4 regions of the Rhodococcus sp. NPDC055112 genome follow, and region 3 is predicted to be linked to each of the others. Evidence: riboswitches for the same ligand, from Rfam matches in the RefSeq annotation. Region 3 holds a riboswitch; each other region holds the start of a gene.

Region 1 (4,480 bases), on a different contig from region 3:
AAGGGGAAGTAGCCCAATGGTGTTCCTGCCCCGACCGCTGGTCGCCGCGAACCTCGGCGCCTTCTACCGGGTGGCCCTGCACGCGAAGATGCCGGTACCCGCGGCCCGTGCGCTGCTCGACGCGGGCTCCCCGCTGCAACGGCTTCCGCGCGACACCGTCGTGCGGGAGCTGACCCTGGCAGGCCGCAGGGCCGAGCGCATCACGGTCGGGGCCAGCGAGCGCCGCACCGCCGTGCTGTACCTGCACGGCGGCGGCTTCACCCTCGGATCGCTCGCCACCCACCGGTCGCTGGCCGCGTACCTCGCACGCGAGTCCGGGTCCGCGGTGTACCTGCTCGACTACCGCCTCGCCCCGGAGAATCCGTACCCGGCAGGGCTGGAAGACGCGGTCGACGCGTACCTCGAGCTGCTCGTCGAGCACGGGTACACCGCCGATCAGGTTGCCATCGCAGGGGATTCGGCAGGCGGCGGGCTGTCGCTCGCCACCGCGCGCCGCCTGATCGACGCGCACGACGTACACCCGGCCGCCCTCGGACTGATCGCGCCGTGGGTGGACCCAGGCGCCCGTAACGCCCCGAAGGATCGCGATCTCGTGATCAACACGGCGTGGTCGTTCATCGCGGCCGAGGCGTACCTCGGCGGCGGCGACCCCGCCGATCCGGGCTACGCGCCGCTGCACGGCGACATGACCGGGCTACCGCCGACCATCGTGCACGTCGGCACCTCCGAGGTGCTGTACCCGCAGGTGGTGGAGCTCGTGGACAAGCTGCGGGCCGCGGGCGTCACGGTCGAGTTCACCGAGTACCCGACGCTGTGGCACGTCGCGCACCTGCAGGCGTCGATCCTGCGGGAGGCGAACGACGCCGTGCGCGAGCTCGGCGGCTTCCTGCGCGAGGCGCTCGAACGCACCGAGGTCTAGCTCACCTGTCGAACGGGTGGTCACCGGGACGATCGCCGAGAGGCGAACCCGGCAACCACCCGTTCGAGCGTCACCGCAAGTTCAGCGCTCGGCGAGCCATTCGTCCGCCGCCCGCTTCGGATCCGCCTCTCCCCGCCGGACCCGCTCCGCCATCGACGCCAGGTCGGCCGAGGTCAGCTCGCCTGCAACGACGTTGAGCGCCTTGACCTGATCCTCGGTGAGCACCCCGTTTCGCATGAGTGGCACCACGTTCTCCGCGGGTGCCGAATCACCGGCCTCCAACTCGGCCTCGCTGTAATCGGACACCGAGAGCCCCTCCGGCAGAGACCTGTTCAGCTCCTCGAACACCTCATCGGGATCGGTGAGCGCCGAGTCCGGCTGAAAATAGTGCAGAAGCTGCCCGGTGAAGTCCGGCACCACCGTGATCTCCGCCGCCCCGAGTCCCTCCACGTACTCCGCCCTGGTCTCCGGGGAACCCACCTCGACCGGGGATCCGGTGCCGCGCAGGATCCCCGCGTAGATCTCCGCGACGACCTGTGACTCCGCGCTCTCCCCTGACCCGACGGTGATCGCTGCAGGTGCCTGCGTCTCGTCGAGCCGGGAATTGTCCACCGTGCATCCGGCGAGCGCGCACACCACGGCCGCGGACATCGCTGTCGTCGCAGCCTTCCTCCACCGAGCCGTCATGGCGCGCCACGCTCCCTCTCCTCACCAAGCGAATGTCCTCCCTATCGTTACACTCGGTGGCCAGCACCATCTCGAGCGGCCGAGAGATCCGGCTTGTTGACGCCGCAGCAACCAGTCCGACAGGGACGGGTGCTACCGCCGGAACCGATGGAAGGATGCCATGAGGTTCTCAGCTCGCCGCTCCGCCCGCCCGATCGCTGTCGCCGCGGCGGTCACCGCCCTGACGGTCCTGACCTCATGCGGCAACTCCGACCCACTGAGCAGCGGCGGTGGCACCGGCTCGGACCCGAACGCGATCATCGTCGGGTCGGCGAACTTCCCCGAGTCCGAGACCGTGGCGAACATCTACGCGGAGGCCCTGCGTGCCAACGGCTTCGACGTACAGACCAAGCTGAACATCGGCAGCCGGGAGACCTACATCCCCGCGGTCAAGGACGGATCCATCGATGTGATCCCGGACTACACCGGCAACCTGCTGCAGTACCTCGACAAGGACACGACCGCGACCAGCGCCGCCGAGGTGGACGCGGCCCTGCCCGCGGCGCTCGGCCCCGACCTGGCGATCACCACGCCGGCGCCCGGCGAGGACAAGGATGCGGTGGTCGTCACCCGTGAGACCGCCGACAAGTGGCAGCTGACCTCGATCGCCGACCTGGCGCCCCACTCCGCCGAGGTGAAGTTCGGTGCCCCCGCCGAGTTCCAGGAGCGCGCGGGAGGGCTGCCCGGCCTCGAGGCCGACTACGGCCTCGTCATCAGCCCGCAGAACTTCGTGCCGATCGCGGACGGCGGCGGACCCGCAACGGTGGCCGCCCTCTCGTCCGGCCAGGTCACCGCGGCGAACATCTTCACCACCTCGCCCGCCATCGCCAAGAACAACTTCGTGGTCCTCGCGGACCCGAGGAACAACTTCCCGGCGCAGAACGTGGTCCCGGTCCTGCGCGCGAACAAGCAGTCCGAGAAGCTGGCGGCGGTCCTGAATGCGGTGTCGGCCAAGCTGACCACCGACGAACTCATCGCACTGAACACTTCGGTGTCCGGCGACTCGAAGACCGAACCGGACGCCGCCGCCGCCGAGTGGGTGTCGGCACAGGGGCTCGACAAGCCGGTGTCGTAGGCGGCCGGCCTTGATCTCCTTCGAGTCGGTCACCAAGCGCTACCCGGACGGCACCACCGCGGTCGAGAGCCTCGACCTGGTCATCGAGCCCGAGTCCTTCACCGTGTTCGTCGGGCCGTCGGGCTGCGGCAAGACCACGTCCATGCGGATGATCAACCGGATGATCACGCCCACCTCCGGCAAGGTGATCGTGAACGGCCAGGACGTCACCCGCACGGACGCGGTCAAGCTCCGCCTCGGCATCGGCTATGTGATCCAGAGCGCGGGCCTGCTCCCGCACCGGACCGTGATCGACAACGTGGCCACGGTGCCTGTGCTGCGCGGCGATTCGCGGCGCGCGGCCCGCAAGGCCGCGCTCGAGGTGCTCGAGCGGGTCGGGCTCGACCCCGCGCTGGCCACCCGTTACCCGTCCCAGCTCTCCGGCGGCCAGCAGCAGCGCGTCGGCGTCGCCAGGGCGCTGGCGGCTGATCCGCCGATCCTGCTGATGGACGAACCGTTCAGCGCGGTCGATCCGGTGGTCCGCGAGGACCTGCAGGCCGAGATGCAGCGCCTACAGGCGGAGCTGCGCAAGACCATCGTGTTCGTCACCCACGACATCGACGAGGCGGTGCGGCTCGGCGACCGCGTCGCGGTGTTCGGCCCGCACGGCAGGCTCCAGCAGTACGCCGATCCGCAGACCGTGCTCGCCTCCCCCGCAACGGATTTCGTGGCCGACTTCGTGGGACGCGATCGCGGCTACCGCGGGTTGTCGTTCCGGCCCGCCGACGAGGTGCCGGTGCACGAGATCCGCACCGCCGTCGAATCCGAACTCGCCGCGCTTCGCCTCGACCAGGGTGAGTGGGTGCTCGTGGTCACCGAGGACGGCGCGCCGCGCGGCTGGATCGACGTCACGGGTGTCGAGGGCATCCGGGCGGGCAACACCCTGGCCGACAGCACATCGGCGGGTGGTTCGCTGTTCACGCGGGGCGGGGACCTGCGGCAGGCGCTGGACGCCGCGATCTCGTCGCCGTCGGGAATCGGGGTCGTGGTGGACGAATCCGGCTCGGTGGTGGGCGGGGTCAACGGATCCGAGGTGATCCGCAAACTCGCGGACCAGCGGCAGGCCGAGGACCGGGCCAGGAACCGGCACTTCTTCAACGGCGAGACGGCCGGCTGATGCGCTGGCTGATCGACAACTTCTCGCAGGTTGTCGACCTCGCGAAGACGCACCTCTACCTGGCGCTGCTGCCGCTGCTGATCGGGCTGCTGATCGCGGTGCCCGTCGGCATCGCCATCCGAAATGTCGCGTGGTTGCGCAAGACCACCATGACGCTCGCCTCGCTCGCGTTCACGATCCCCTCGCTTGCGCTGTTCGTCACCATCCCGCCCCTGCTCGGGCTGAACATCCTCGACGAGATGAACGTGGTGATCGCGCTGTCGATCTACTCGACCGCGCTGCTGGTGCGCGCCGTGCCCGAGGCGCTCGACTCGGTTCCCGCGTCGGTGATCGACTCGGCCACCGCGATGGGCTTCACCCCGCTGCGGCGCGCGCTGACCGTCGAACTGCCGCTTGCCGTCCCGGTGCTGATCTCCAGCATCCGGGTCGTCGCCGTCACCAACATCTCGCTGGTGTCGGTGGGCTCGCTGATCGGCATCGGCGGACTCGGCGAGCTGTTCACCAAGGGCTACCAGCGCGACTACCCGGACCAGATCCTGGCGGGGATCATCGCGATCGTCTTCCTGGCGTTGGTGATCGACGGCCTGCTCTACGTCGCGGGCCG
Region 2 (4,480 bases), on a different contig from region 3:
TTCCAGCGCGCTCGCGGCGCGCTCGAGGTCGCGGCAGGCCAGCACCACCCGGGCGCCCGCGCCTGCGAGCGCGGTGACGGCCTGCAACCCGAGGCCGTTGTTCGCGCCGGTGACCATGATCGTCCGGCCGCGCTGATCGGGCAGGTCCGCGACGCCGAACCGCGGCTTCACGAGCGGTCGCCGGGCCGCGCGCCCGGCCTCGATGACCGGGCCGGGGTCCGGTCGGCGGGATGCGGGCGGCTCGGATGCGGGCATGGCTACTCCAGACGTTGCGGCGTGGTCGTGGCGTGCCCGACCCTACGGCCGACCGCGCCACAACGCCCGGAGATCGCTCAGCCGCGACCGAGTCGCTCGTCCGCGGCCGCGTGTGCGGCCGCCAACGGCGTGATACCCGCGCGCTCGGCACGGTCGAACAGCTCGCCGAGGGTGCTGCCGATGAGGTTCACCCGGGCCAGGACCTCGTCATAGCCCCGGTTCTCGCCGTCGGCAAGGATCGCGAACAGGGCGCCGCCCGCATTGGCGACGAAGTCGGGTGCCCACAGGATCCCCCTGCCGGCCAGGCGGTCCGCGCCGTCCGGGCGTGCGAGCTGGTTGTTCGCCGGGCCCACGACCGCGCGGCAGTCGAGGCCGTCGATCACCTCGTCGGTGAGCACCCCGCCGACGCCGGCCGGGACGAAAACGTCCGCGGGCACGGTGGCGGCGTCCTCGGGACTGACCCAGCCGGCACCGATCTCCTCGGCCAGCGCCCGCTTGCCCGCGTCGATGTCGCTGACGGTGAGGACGGCACCCTCGGAGGCGAGCCTGCGGGCGAGCCGGGAGCCGACCTGCCCGAGTCCGCTGATGGTGATCCTCAGGCCCGCGAGGCCCGAGCCGGGGAACGCACGATCGACGGTGGCGCGCAAGGCCGAGTAGACGCCGACCGCGGTGGGCTCGGCCGGTTCGCCGATCCCGCCCGCGGCGGTGGGCAGGCCGAAGACGTGCGCGGTCCGTTCCCGAACAATCTGCATGTCGGCCGCGCTGGTACCGACGTCCTCTGCGGTCCGGTATCGCCCGCCCAGATCGTCCACGATGTCGGCGAGGTCGAGCATCGCCGCGCGGCGGCGGTCCCCGTCGAGGACCTCGCCCGGCGCCAGGGCGATCACGGACTTGCCACCGCCGGTGTCCAGACCCGCGACCGCACATTTGAGGGTCATCGCGGCGGACAACCGGAGTGCGTCCTCCATCCCGGACTGCCAGTCCGGGTACTGCCACACCCGGCAGCCACCGAGCGCGGGTCCCAGCCGGGTGGAGTGCACGGCGACGGTGATCGGGAGGCCCGAGCGCGGTCCGCATTCGAGGGCGACGTGTTCGTGGTCGAAGCCGCTGTGCGAGGTGCGGGTGACGGGTCGGGCTTCCAGGGTGGTCATCGTTGACGTCCTTCCGATAGCTGGGCTGGGTGGCGCTCAGGGCAGTGTCGATATGCGCTGTGTGTCGCTACTACAGTCGATATGGCTGGCAGAACAGTCAATAGTGGGATCTCTGGCTGATCGGAGTGATCAGTAGGCGTGGGTGACCTGGGTCACCGATGTGACGTAGCGCTCAGTTGTCCGCCGATCGGAGGACCCGAGGTTCCCCCGGCTGACCCGCCGATCGGTGGACAGACACGAGCGGCGCCCCCGGCGAGAGTTGATTGCGTACCCGAACCCAGGAAAGGGAATCGCATGACGACAACACAGGCGCCGCCGCAGATCCGGCGGGTTCTGTTCATCGGGACCCCGGCGGCCTTCGTCGAGACCGAGCGGTGGCTCAGGCAGCACGGTCTGGAGTCCACGCGGGCGCTCGGCGACGACCTTCTCGGTGCGATCGCCACCGAGGACGTGCTCGACGGGATCTGCTCGGCCGCCGATGCGGCGGCGGTGCAGCACGTGCGCGCGCTGGGGGTGCCTTGCGTCCGCGTTGAGCCCTTCGCGCCGGTGATGCTCCTGGCCGCCTGTTAGGTCTCGATCGGAGCAAAAAGGCTGAACAGCAAGTCATTTCAATTCGAGTGAGACAGGCCATCGGGCGCCGGGGACCGGCTCGCGGAACACGCGAGCCGGTCTCTGCTGTTGACAACCCGCGACCCGGCCTGCCATTCTCGCCGTAGGTCATGAGTGCCAGCAGATAGCCCCGGCTTGCTGGCCGGCAACCCTCCACCGCGGTGGGGTGCCCCGGGTGACGACCTGGCTGCGGTCCAACACCGGACCCGGCAAGCGCGGGCTCGTTGTCTTCCACAAGCACACGGGTCCCTGACCGAGGGATGTCTGATGACTGCTGTTCTCACCGCCACCGCCACCGCCGTTCGCTCCGACGAGCGCTGCGCCGCCGACCGTCCGTTCGCCGAGGTCTCCGGGGCCGACCTGACCGTCCCGCTGGCAGACGGCGGGACCTGCACCTACGCGAACTTCGACTACGCGGCCAGCGCGCCTGCCCTGGCGCAGGTCACCGCGCGGGTGCAGGAGCTGCTGCCGTACTACGCCAGCGTGCACCGGGGGGCCGGGTACGCCTCGCAGGTGTCCACCGCCAGCTACGAAGGGGCCCGTGACGTGGTCGCCGGGTTCGTCGGGGCCCGGTCGGACGACGTGGTGGTGTTCACCAGGAACACCACCGACTCGCTGAACCTGCTGGCCGGCTGCGTGCCGGGCGACACCGTTGTCCTCGACATCGAGCACCACGCAAATCTGTTGCCCTGGAAGAAGAACGGCACGCGGATCGTCCGGTCCGCGGACACCGTCGCCGAGACGGTGGAGCGGATCGTCGCCGAACTGTGCAGCAAGCCGGCAGCGCTGCTCGCCGTCACCGGCGCCTCCAACGTCACCGGCGAGGTGCTGCCGATCGCCCGGCTCGCCGAGGTCGCGCACGCCTGCGGGGCGCGGATACTCGTCGACGGCGCCCAGTTGCTGCCGCACCGGCGGGTGGACATCGCCGCGCTCGGCGTCGACTACCTGGCCTTCTCCGGTCACAAGCTGTACGCGCCGTTCGGGGCGGGCGCGCTCATCGGCAGGCGGGACTGGCTGGATGCCGCCGAGCCGTACCTGGTCGGCGGCGGCGCCACCCGCGACGTCTCGGCGGCAGGCGTCGACTGGGCGCAGGCCCCGCAGCGTCACGAGGCCGGCACCCCCAACGTGCTCGGCGTCGCGGCGTTGGCCGCGGCCTGCACGGCGCTTGCCGGCCTCGACGCGGAGGCGTCCGAGCTGCACGAGCGTGCCCTCTGCGCTCGGCTCGTCGACGGGCTGCGCGGCATCGACGGCGTCGAGCTGCTCCGGATCTGGTCCGACTCCCCGGATTCGGTCGGCATCGTCACCTTTGCCGTCGACGGATGCGCGCCCCGCGAGGTGGCGAGCTACCTGTCGGACCTGCACGGCATCGGGGTGCGCGACGGCCGGTTCTGCGCGCACCCGCTGCTGTCCCGGCTGGGCAGGCCGGACGGCGCGGTTCGGGCGAGCCTCGGCCTCGGCAGCCACGCCGCCGATGTGGACCGGCTGGTCGCGGCGCTGCGGGAACTGGTGGACGGTCGCCGCCGCGCGACGGGCCTTGCCGGGTAAGCTCGCGCCATGGCACCCGTGACGACCCTGGCGACTGACGCCCGGTGGTGCCGTCGGCATGTGGATCTCTGCCGTACCGCGTCGGGCATGTGTCTGGGCTGAGCTCGTCCCCGGCTCATCAGCTCGCACGCATCTCTCGAGGAGACCCATGTCCATCGATTCTTCTTTCCATACCCGGCCGCTGCACGTCGCGGTCGAACTGTCCGGCGCCGGTCACCACCCGGCGTCCGCGGCGCACACCGACTTCCGGATCCCGCTCGGGCTCACCGACTACTGGGTGGACCTGACCGCACCCGCGGACCCCGACGCGCAGCTCGACCTGGCCGCGGTTCCCGGCACCGTCGTCCGCATCCGAGCGCACGACCTCCGCGGGGCGCAGCAACAGCGTGACCGGATCCGGGCGGACACCGCGGCCGATGGCCGGGACCCGGACTCGGTCACCGTACTGCTCGACGTCGAGGTGCTCCTCGGCGATGATTCGCGTTCCGCGCGAAGGGAACTGGCCCTGCTCGACGGTGGGCTCCGGGGTATCAGGGTGCCCGATTCGATCTCCTACGTCGGGACGGCATCGGGTCTGGCCGGGCTCATCGCCGACATCCGCGCGGCGGGGGTCGCCGACGGGGTGACCCTGCTGCCGCTGGTTCTGCCCCGCGTGCTCGACCGCGTGGTGGACGACGTGCTGCCACTGCTGCACGAGCGCGGCCTCACCCGCCCGTCGGCGACGCTCGGCGAGGTGCTCGGGCAGTTCGGGTTGACTTCCGGCAGAAGCATTCTCGCGTCATAGCGGGCTACAAACGGCGGGAGCCATCGTCCGGTCACACCGGTCGATGGCTCCCGCCGTTTGTGGACATTCAGGCCGCCACGGTTTCGGTGATGATGCGGACCCGGGGATCGGGGTCGAAGCGGTAGCCGGTGCCACG
Region 3 (4,480 bases):
GGGTCAACCGGATCGCCGAGCGCGCCGGCGTCAACAAGGAGCGCATCTACGGGTACTTTGGGAGCAAGGAAAAGCTGTTCGACGCGGTGATCATGGAGGCGCTCACCGAGCTCGGGCAGGCGCATCCGCTCACCCAGCAGACCGACCTCGACGAGTACATCGGCGCGGTGTTCGACTTCCATCGCGCGCGTCCGGACCTGCTGCGGCTGCTGATGTGGGAGTCGCTGCACTACCGGAAGGAGGACCTGCCGAGCGCCGAGGCGCGCAGCCAGGTGTACCTGGACAAGGTGCAGAGCCTCGCGCAGCTGCTCGGCCGCGAGGCCGACGCGCGCACCGCGATCTCCCTCTTCACGCTGATCGGGATCGCGGCCTGGCCGTCCACGGTGCCGCAGCTGCTGACGATGGTGACGGGCGGGACCGAGCCCGCGGTGGACGAGGCCACGCTCCGGGCGTCGATCATCGAGCTCGGCAAGCGAGCCATCGGCGCCTAGCGCAGGCCCTGGCCGCCGTCGACGCCGAGCGTGACGCCGGTGATGTACGCGTTCGCCATCAGGAAGAGTGCAGCGTGCGCGGCCTCGTCGGCCGTGCCGACCCGCCCGAGCGGGATGGAACGTCCCGCGGCCGACACCGAATCGTCGTCGACCGGGCCGCCCGCGCTGCGGGCGAGCGCGCCGCGCAGCATCGGGGTGTCGATCCGCCCCGGCCGGATGGCGTTGACGCGATTTCTCGGCGCCAACTCGAGCGCGAGCCCCCTGACGAACGTCTCGAGCGCGGCCAGTCCGGCGGCGACGACGCTCGTGTCGGCCGCGGGCCGGACCGCGAACCCGCCGGAGGTGACGACGAGCGAGCCCCCTGGCGTCAGGGCGGGCGCCGCGCGTTGCGCGACGGCGTAGGCGGTCGCGAGGCGGTCGGTGTACGCCGGTTCCAGTGCCGACCACGGGGTGGTCCTGGTGGGACCGGTCGCGGCGAATCCCGCTGTCAGCAGCACGTGATCGACCGTGCCTGCGCGGGCGAAGATCGATTCGAGTCCGGCCGGATCGCGGACGTCCGCGGCGATCGGTAGCAACCGGGGGGCGCTCGATCCTCCGATCGCGGCGAAGGACCGTTTCAGGTTCGCCTCGCCCCTGGCGACGCCGACGACGGAGGCCCCGGCCCGGTATGCCATCGCGGCGGCCGCGAGACCTATCCCGCTGCTCGCGCCGATGACGAGTACTCGGCCGTCGGGCGCGAAGGGGTTGAGCGGCGGCCGTGTGGATTCGTTCACGTCGCGAACACTACGGAATTCGTTTCGGGCTCATTGTTTTCACGGTGATCCGAATTATCGAGAACTGTTTCGAAAAGGTAAATGTGCAGCGCCTGGAGGGTGCGGGAAGGCCGGTGCGGGACGAGGCGGGTGGCGGCCCCAACCGGATGGTTGACACGCGGCGAGGCCCCGGATACGTTCTCTCCCAACGGTCATGAGTATCAGCTGATAGCCCCGGCTTGCTGATCGGCAACCCTCGCGGAGCGGTGGGGTGCCCCGGGTGAGGACCGGGCTGTATCCATGCGGATACGGCAAGCGCCCTACTGTCGCGAAAGCTGAACACGTTGATTGTCATGATGGAGTGTAGAAACCGGTCAGTGTAATAACTGATCGGTAATCGAGTCGAGCGCTCCCGCTGTGTTGCGCAGACCAGTCGAGAATCCCAGGAGACGGATATCGACGTCGATGCTCGCCTTTTCGAATTAAGGGCCGGCATCGGCGATCGGAGCATTTCGCAATGCCGCCGTTCCCTTTGTTCACCGTCCTTTTCCATTCGCCGCCGTGACAACGAGGTCACGCGTGGCGGCTTTTCTGTCTGTCGCGGCGCGTCCGCACGGACGAACATCCGGAGGAATTCGCAGAATGAGTACCCATCCAGCCGTCCCCGGACGCACCCGCAGGTTAGTGGCGGGAATGGTCGCCTCGGTGTCACTGCTCGGCTTGACCGCCGCGTGCAGCGACTCGGAGGCGGCCACGGCAGGCACCGTCTACTTCGGTGTGTCGGGGCCGAAGACCGGGCCGTCGGCCGAGTACGGGCGACTGTGGCAGCAGGGCTTCGACCTGGCGCTGGAGGAGATCAATCAGAACGGCGGCATCGACGGGCGCAAGGTCGAGCTCAAATGGGAGGACTCACAGTCCGATCCGAAGCAGACCGTGCCGATCGCGACGAAGTTCGTCGACGATCAGTCCGTGATCGCCGAGCTCGGGGACTTCTCTTCGCCCGCTTCGATCGCCGCCTCTCCGGTGTACAACCGGGGCAAGCTGGTGCAGTACGGATTCACCAACTCCGCGGTCGAGTTCACCAACGGGGGTGAGTACTCGTGGAGCCCGTCGATCACCCTCGACGTGTTCCAGGAGCGCAATGCCGAGTGGGTTTCCCGCAAGGCGAAGAAGGTCTCCGTGGTCTACCTCGAAACCGACTGGGGCAAGCAGGCATTCAAGTACTTCTCGCAGTTCGCGGCGGAGAAGGGCGTCGAGATCGTCTACTCGTCGCCGATCCTCCCGGACTCCACCGACGTCAAACCGATCCTGATCAAGGGTCGTGACGCGGCGCCGGAGGCCTTCGTGCACCTCGGCTACGGCCCCGATGGCGCCCTGGTGGTCAAGCAACTCCGGGATGTCGGGTTCGACAAGCAGTTCTTCGGGGGCCAGAACACGCCACAGTTCATCGAGCTGGCGGGCTCCGCGGCGGAGGGCGACATCGTGAACGGGATCTTCAGCGCGGCGGATGCCGATCCCCGTATCCAGGACTTCGTCGGCAAGTTCCGGGCGAAGTTCGGGGTCGACCCGGGCGACTTCAATGTCTACGCCTATGACGCACTCAAGGTGCTCACCGATGCCGCGAACCACGGCGGTGCGACGAGGGAGGGTGTCCTGAAGGGCCTGAAGGAATCCGAGTTCAACGGAATCGGGCTGGGCCAGTTCGCCTTCGATCAGCAGTCCCGCCGTCCCGATGGCGCGGCGCCCCGCGAGCTCGTGCTCCAGAACGGGAAGTTCGTACCAACCGCATGATCGACACCCTCCTCGCCGGACTGATCCACGGCAACGCCTATGCGCTGATCGCAGTCGGGATCACCCTGATCTTCGGGGTCACCAATGTGATCAACTTCGCCCACGGCGCGGTGTTCGCGTTCGGGTCGATCTTCGCGTGGTGGCTGATCGCCGAACTCGGGCTGTCCCTGTGGACCACCATCGTGGTGGTGGTCGGTGTCTCGGGGCTGCTCGGGTTCGTCGTCAACGTCGTCGCGGTGCGCCCGCTGAGCCGGGGTCCGGCGGTGGCGGCGTTGCTGGCCACCGTCGCCGCGGGCATGATCATCGAGAACCTCGTCCAGATGGTCTTCGGCCCCGAGACACGACCGTTCCCTGCGGTGCTGCCGACCAACAACTGGCAGATCGGCGGGGTGCGGTTCGGGACCTCGGACCTCGTGATGTTCGCCATCACGGTGGTGGTCATGGCCGGCCTCGCCTGCTTCCTCAAGTACGGCAGGTACGGGCTGGCGATCCGGGCGACGGCACAGGATCCCGATGCGGCGCTGCAGATGGGGATCCCGGTACCCCGCGTGCAGAACCTGGCGTTCATCATCGCGTCGGGCCTCGGCGGGCTGGCGGGAATCTTTGTCGGACTGTACAACTCGAACATCTCGCCGACCAGCGGCACGATCGCGGGGATGAGCGGATTCGTCGCGGCGACGATCGGCGGGCTGGGGTCGATCCCCGGTGCGGTGCTCGGCGGCTTCGTGCTCGGCATCGTCGAGGCCGTGGGGATCTACCAGTTCGGGGACGGATACCGAGACCTGATCACTTTCGGGGTGCTGATCGCGGTGCTCGTCTTGAGGCCGGGGGGACTGTTGGCGAGGGCGCCGTCGATCTCGAGCGAACCGTTGACCGGCACCTTCCTCGGTTCGGGCCGCCAGATCCGGGTGCAGTGGTGGCAGGCGGCGGCCGCCTTCGCAGTGGTCGGGCTCGTGGTGCCGCTGGTCTCCAACAGCTACGGACTGGTGGTCGGGACCCAGATCATCGCCTACGCCATCATCGCGGTCTCGATGACGCTGGTGGCGGGCTCGGCGGGCCAGCTCACCATCGGCCAGGCCGGGCCGATCGCGATCGGGGCGTACACCTCGGCCATCCTCACCATCAGCTACGACTGGCCGTTCCTCGCGGCGGTGGCCGCGGCCGCGCTGACCGCGGCGATCGTGTCTTCCGTGCTGGCGGCTCCGGTCTGGCGGCTCACCGGACACTACGTTGCGATCGCGACGCTCGGGATCGGTGTCGTCACGGTCGGGATCATCCGCAACTGGGAATCGGTGACCCGGGGCAGCTACGGACTGTTCGGGATCCCTGCGCCGCGGATCTTCGGATACGAGTTCTCCACCGCCGCAGACCTGTTCCGCCTCGATCTGGTGTTCCTGGCCCTGACCGTGGTGGTGGTGGCCGCGATCCAGCGGTCACACCTCGGCA
Region 4 (4,480 bases), on a different contig from region 3:
GCGCCATGGTCTCACCGAGCAGCTTGGTGACCCAATCGGCCTCGGTGAGGAAGCCGTCGTGCCCGTATCGGGAGTTCACCACGCGCAGGCCGTCGCACCCGGGCAGATGCTCGGCGAGTTCCTCCTGCTGCCGCAGTGGGTAGAGACGGTCGGAGTCCACGCCGCCGACGATCACCGGGACCGGCGTCGAGGCCAGGGCGGCCTCGATGCCACCGCGGCCGCGGCCGACGTCGTGACGGTTCATCGCCTCGGTGAGCAGCACGTAGGTGCCCGGGTCGAAGCGGGCGACCAGCTTGTCGGCCTGGTGTTCGAGGTAGCTCTCCACCGCGTACCGGCCGCCGTGCCAGGTGTCCTCGCCCGGTTGGGTGGCGTTGCCGAACCGGGTGTCGAGTTCGTCCTCGGTGCGGTAGGTCAGGTGCGCGATCCGTCGGGCGATCCCGAGTCCGGTGCGTGGCACCCGTCCCGTGCCGTGATAGTCGCCGCCCTGCCAGTCGGGGTCGGCGGTGATCGCGGCGATCTGGGTGGTCTGGGTACCGATCTGGTCCGCGGTCGCCCGTGCCCCGACCGCCAGGATCAGGGCGGACCGGACGCGGCCCGGGTGGCCGACGGTCCATTCCAGGGTCCGCATGCCGCCCATCGAGCCGCCGACCACAGCCGCGAATCGGTCGATGCCGAGCAGGTCGGCCAGCGCGAGTTCCGCCTGGACCTGGTCGCGTATGGAGATCTCCGGAAAGCGTGATCCCCACGCCCGGCCGTCCGGGTCGAGCGAGGCGGGTCCGGTGGTGCCCCGGCAGCCGCCGAGGACGTTGGTGGCCAGTACGCACCATTCGTTGGTGTCGATGGGGGCGCCGGGGCCGATCATGCCGTTCCACCAGCCCGGCGACGGGTGCTCGTCGTCGACGGGACCGGAGACGTGTGAGTCGCCGGTCAGCGCGTGCTCGACGAGCACGATGTTGTCGAGGTCGGCGTTCGGCTCACCCCACGCCTGCACGGCGAGGGTGACATCGGGCAGGACGACACCGCTCTCCAGCTCCAGCGGGCCGATGCCGATGCCCGTCAGCCGCCCGTTCGGCGGCGGGAACCCCGCGAGGGCCGGTAGAGCTCCCCGCGGAGGCCGCGCCGAACGGGCGTCTGACTCGGAGCGCACTGTCAAGATGCCGCCGCCGCGAGACCGGCCTCGAGATCGGCCAGGATGTCGTCGATGCCCTCGATGCCGACCGCGAGCCGCACCAGGCCCGGGGTCACGCCCGATGCCAGCTGCTCCTCGGGGGTCAGCTGCGAGTGCGTCGTGGAGGCGGGGTGGATGACGAGCGAACGCACGTCGCCGATGTTGGCGACGTGGCTGTGCAGGGTGAGGGCGTTGACGAAGTTCTTGCCCGCGTCGACCCCACCGGCCAGCTCGAACGCCACGATCGCGCCCGCACCCTTCGGGGCGAGCTTCTGGCCGCGCTCGTACCAGGGCGACGAGGGCAGTCCGGCGTATGCGACCGAGGTGACCTCGGGGCGGGCCTGCAGGAACTCGGCGACCCGCTGCGCGTTCTCGACGTGCCGCTCGATGCGCAGGCTCAGCGTCTCCAGGCCTTGGCTGATGAGGAAGGCGTTGAACGGCGAGACCGCTGCGCCCACGTCGCGCAGGAGTTGCACGCGGGCCTTGAGTGCGAACGCGGGCGCGCCGAGGTCGGCGAACACCGCACCGTGGTAGCTGGGATCGGGCGTGGTGAAGTTCGTGTGCCTGCCCTGGGTCCAGTCGAAATTGCCGCCGTCGACGATGACGCCGGCGATCGCCGTGCCGTGCCCGCCGAGGTACTTGGTCGCCGAGTGCACCACGATGTCCGCGCCGTGCTCGAGCGGCCGGATCAGGTACGGGGTGGCGACCGTGTTGTCCACGATCAGCGGGATGCCGTTCTCGTGCGCCACCGCCGAGACGCCGGGGATGTCGAAGACGTCGTTCTTCGGGTTGGAGATGGTCTCGCCGAAGAAGGCCTTGGTGTTCGGCTGGATGGCCGCGCGCCACTGCTCGAGGTTGTCGGGGTCCTCCACGAAGCTGACCGTGATGCCGAGCTTGGGCAGCGTGTAGTGGAAGAGGTTGTAGGTGCCGCCGTACAGGCGCGGGCTGGAGACGATGTGGTCGCCCGCCTCGGCCAGGTTGAGGATGGCGAACGTCTCGGCGGCCTGCCCCGAGGCCAGCAGGAGCGCCGCCACGCCTCCCTCGAGCGAGGCGATCCGCTGCTCGACCGCGTCCTGGGTCGGGTTCATGATCCGGGTGTAGATGTTGCCCGGCTCGGCCAGCCCGAACAGCGCCGCCGCGTGATCGGTGTTGTTGAACGTGTACGACGTTGTCTGGTAGATCGGCAGCGCGCGGGCGTTGGTCGTCGCATCGGACGTCTGGCCCGCGTGGATCTGCTTGGTCTCGAAGCTCCAGGCAGCGGTCGGGTCGGTGACGGGGGTGTTCTCGCTCATGTGTTGTCTACTCCAAGAAATTGGGGGAGATCGGCGCAGCTCAGGCGCCAGGGGGCAAGACTGGGTCCTATCTGCGACAACAACACATGGTGAACCTCCGGTGGGTCGTGGCCCGGTTTGTGGGTCCGTCCCGACGGACCCGCGCTTGTCATCCGAACTGTTTCTCGGACAACCCGGTCATCACCCGGGGCACCCCACCGCGGATGGAGGGTTGCCGACCAGCTAGCCGGGGCTTGATGCTGGCACTCATGACCGCCCTCGATATTAGCGGCTCGGGTCGAGCGGTCGAAAGCGAGGGCGGCGTTTCGGTGTGGCGGAGGCGCCGCCATGGACCCGGCGACAGCGGGTGACCTGCATTACAGGGCTAGGCTGCGGGTCGCAATCATCAAGTCCGGGCATCGCCCGAGTTTCGAGTAGCTCGCAGGGAGACCGATAGTGAAAGCCGCCGCCACGGCGCTGACCCGAGGTCTCACCGCCCGGCACATCCGATTCATCGCGCTCGGCTCCGCCATCGGCACGGGCCTCTTCTACGGCTCCGCCGCGGCGATCGAGCAGGCCGGTCCGTCCGTGCTGCTGGCCTACCTGATCGGCGGCCTGGCGGTGTACCTCGTGCTGCGGGCGCTCGGCGAGATGGCCGTGAGCAATCCCGTCTCGGGCTCGTTCGGCGAGTACGCGAGCAAGCACCTCGGGCCGCTGGCCGGGTTCATGACGGGGTGGACGTACACGTTCGAGATGATCGTGGTGTGCCTCGCGGACGTGACCGCGTTCGGCGTCTACATGGGGTTCTGGTTCCCCGACGTGCCGCGGTGGATCTGGGTCCTGGCGATCGTCTTCTTCATCGGCGCGATCAATCTCCTCAGCGTCAAGGTGTTCGGCGAGCTCGAGTTCTGGTTCACGCTGGTCAAGGTGGCGGCCATCGTGGCGATGATCGCCGCGGGCGTCGCGATCCTGATCTTCGGGTTCGGGGTCCACGACACCGGCACCGGAGTGAGCAACCTGTGGTCCGACGGCGGGTTCTTCGCCACCGGGTTCGGCGGCTTCGTCGGCTGTTTCGCGATCGTGATGTTCGCCTTCGGTGGCACCGAGATCATCGGTGTCACGGCGGGCGAGGCCGAGGACCCGGAGCGCACGATTCCCCGCGCGATCAACACCGTCCCGGTGCGCATCATCCTGTTCTATGTGCTGACCCTGGCCGTGATCATGGCGATCAACCCGTGGCAGAGCATCGGATCCGAGGGCAGTCCCTTCGTGCAGATCTTCCAGGGCCTCGGCATCGGACCGGCGGCGACGGTGCTGAACATCGTGGTCATCACCGCGGCCCTGTCGGCGATCAACAGCGACATCTTCGGTGCGGGCCGGATGATGTTCGGCATGGCGCAACGCGGGCAGGCGCCCGCGATCATGCGGCGGGTCTCGCGCAACGGCGTGCCGTGGATGACGGTGGTCATCATGGTCGTGGCCCTGCTGGTCGGGGTGCTGTTGAACTACGCGATCCCGGAGTCCGTCTTTCTCGTGATCGCCTCCATCGCCACCTTCGCCACGATCTTCGTCTGGCTGATGATCCTGCTCTCGCACTACCGCTCCCGGCAGCGGATGGATCCGGCGGAGGCGGCGGAGCTGAAGTTCCCGGTGCCGTTCTGGCCCTACGGGCAGATGTTGGCGATCGCCTTCCTGGTCTTCGTGATCGCAGTCCTCGCCTTCTACGCGGACACCAGGGTGGCACTGGTGGTCGGGGCCGTGTGGCTGATCCTGCTCACCCTCGCCTACTTCCGCTTCGTCCGTCCGCCGCCGGAATCGGAGCCGGAACTGGTGCATCAGGCGTCCTGACGGTGATTTCCCCGCGCCGCGACCGATTCGGCGGGAGGATGTGAGCAGCAGCTCGCTTCCCGACGGAGGAGCCCGCGGTGGACAATCCCGAACCGGTCGTGGTCGGCGTCGCCCCGCTGACGCCCGGCCAGGTGCTGCACGTCGCCCGTTCCGGCGCCCCGGTGCTGCTGTCCGATCAGGCGGTGTCGGCCAT

Evidence for each region. Region 3 has a riboswitch for S-adenosylmethionine ahead of ACWFRB_RS15400 (ABC transporter substrate-binding protein). Riboswitches for the same ligand answer to the same signal wherever they lie in the genome.
Region 1: another riboswitch for S-adenosylmethionine. It lies ahead of ACWFRB_RS07245 (ABC transporter substrate-binding protein); the one in region 3 lies ahead of ACWFRB_RS15400 (ABC transporter substrate-binding protein).
Region 2: another riboswitch for S-adenosylmethionine. It lies ahead of ACWFRB_RS11865 (aminotransferase class V-fold PLP-dependent enzyme); the one in region 3 lies ahead of ACWFRB_RS15400 (ABC transporter substrate-binding protein).
Region 4: another riboswitch for S-adenosylmethionine. It lies ahead of ACWFRB_RS20300 (bifunctional o-acetylhomoserine/o-acetylserine sulfhydrylase); the one in region 3 lies ahead of ACWFRB_RS15400 (ABC transporter substrate-binding protein).

The regions. Positions count from the first base shown of each region.
Region 1 covers NZ_JBSGTR010000009.1:79,210-83,689, forward strand. The annotation lists gene ACWFRB_RS07230 (SDR family NAD(P)-dependent oxidoreductase) at 1-12, shown strand, start outside; gene ACWFRB_RS07235 (alpha/beta hydrolase) at 17-919, shown strand; gene ACWFRB_RS07240 (glycine betaine ABC transporter substrate-binding protein) at 1,001-1,606, opposite strand; SAM riboswitch class I at 1,670-1,760, shown strand; gene ACWFRB_RS07245 (ABC transporter substrate-binding protein) at 1,767-2,720, shown strand; gene ACWFRB_RS07250 (ABC transporter ATP-binding protein) at 2,731-3,876, shown strand; gene ACWFRB_RS07255 (ABC transporter permease) at 3,876-4,480, shown strand, end outside.
Region 2 covers NZ_JBSGTR010000019.1:58,291-62,770, reverse strand. The annotation lists gene ACWFRB_RS11880 (oxidoreductase) at 1-117, opposite strand, end outside; gene ACWFRB_RS11875 (Glu/Leu/Phe/Val dehydrogenase dimerization domain-containing protein) at 333-1,406, opposite strand; gene ACWFRB_RS11870 (hypothetical protein) at 1,701-1,976, shown strand; SAM riboswitch class IV at 2,122-2,237, shown strand; gene ACWFRB_RS11865 (aminotransferase class V-fold PLP-dependent enzyme) at 2,283-3,560, shown strand; gene ACWFRB_RS11860 (putative leader peptide) at 3,570-3,662, shown strand; gene ACWFRB_RS11855 (hypothetical protein) at 3,709-4,344, shown strand; gene ACWFRB_RS11850 (winged helix-turn-helix domain-containing protein) at 4,412-4,480, opposite strand, start outside.
Region 3 covers NZ_JBSGTR010000032.1:25,183-29,662, forward strand. The annotation lists gene ACWFRB_RS15390 (TetR family transcriptional regulator) at 1-491, shown strand, start outside; gene ACWFRB_RS15395 (SDR family oxidoreductase) at 488-1,264, opposite strand; SAM riboswitch class IV at 1,454-1,567, shown strand; gene ACWFRB_RS15400 (ABC transporter substrate-binding protein) at 1,886-3,034, shown strand; gene ACWFRB_RS15405 (ABC transporter permease) at 3,031-4,480, shown strand, end outside.
Region 4 covers NZ_JBSGTR010000053.1:35,359-39,838, reverse strand. The annotation lists gene metX (homoserine O-acetyltransferase MetX) at 1-1,147, opposite strand, end outside; gene ACWFRB_RS20300 (bifunctional o-acetylhomoserine/o-acetylserine sulfhydrylase) at 1,150-2,460, opposite strand; SAM riboswitch class IV at 2,597-2,714, opposite strand; gene ACWFRB_RS20295 (amino acid permease) at 2,896-4,287, shown strand; gene hutH (histidine ammonia-lyase) at 4,365-4,480, shown strand, end outside.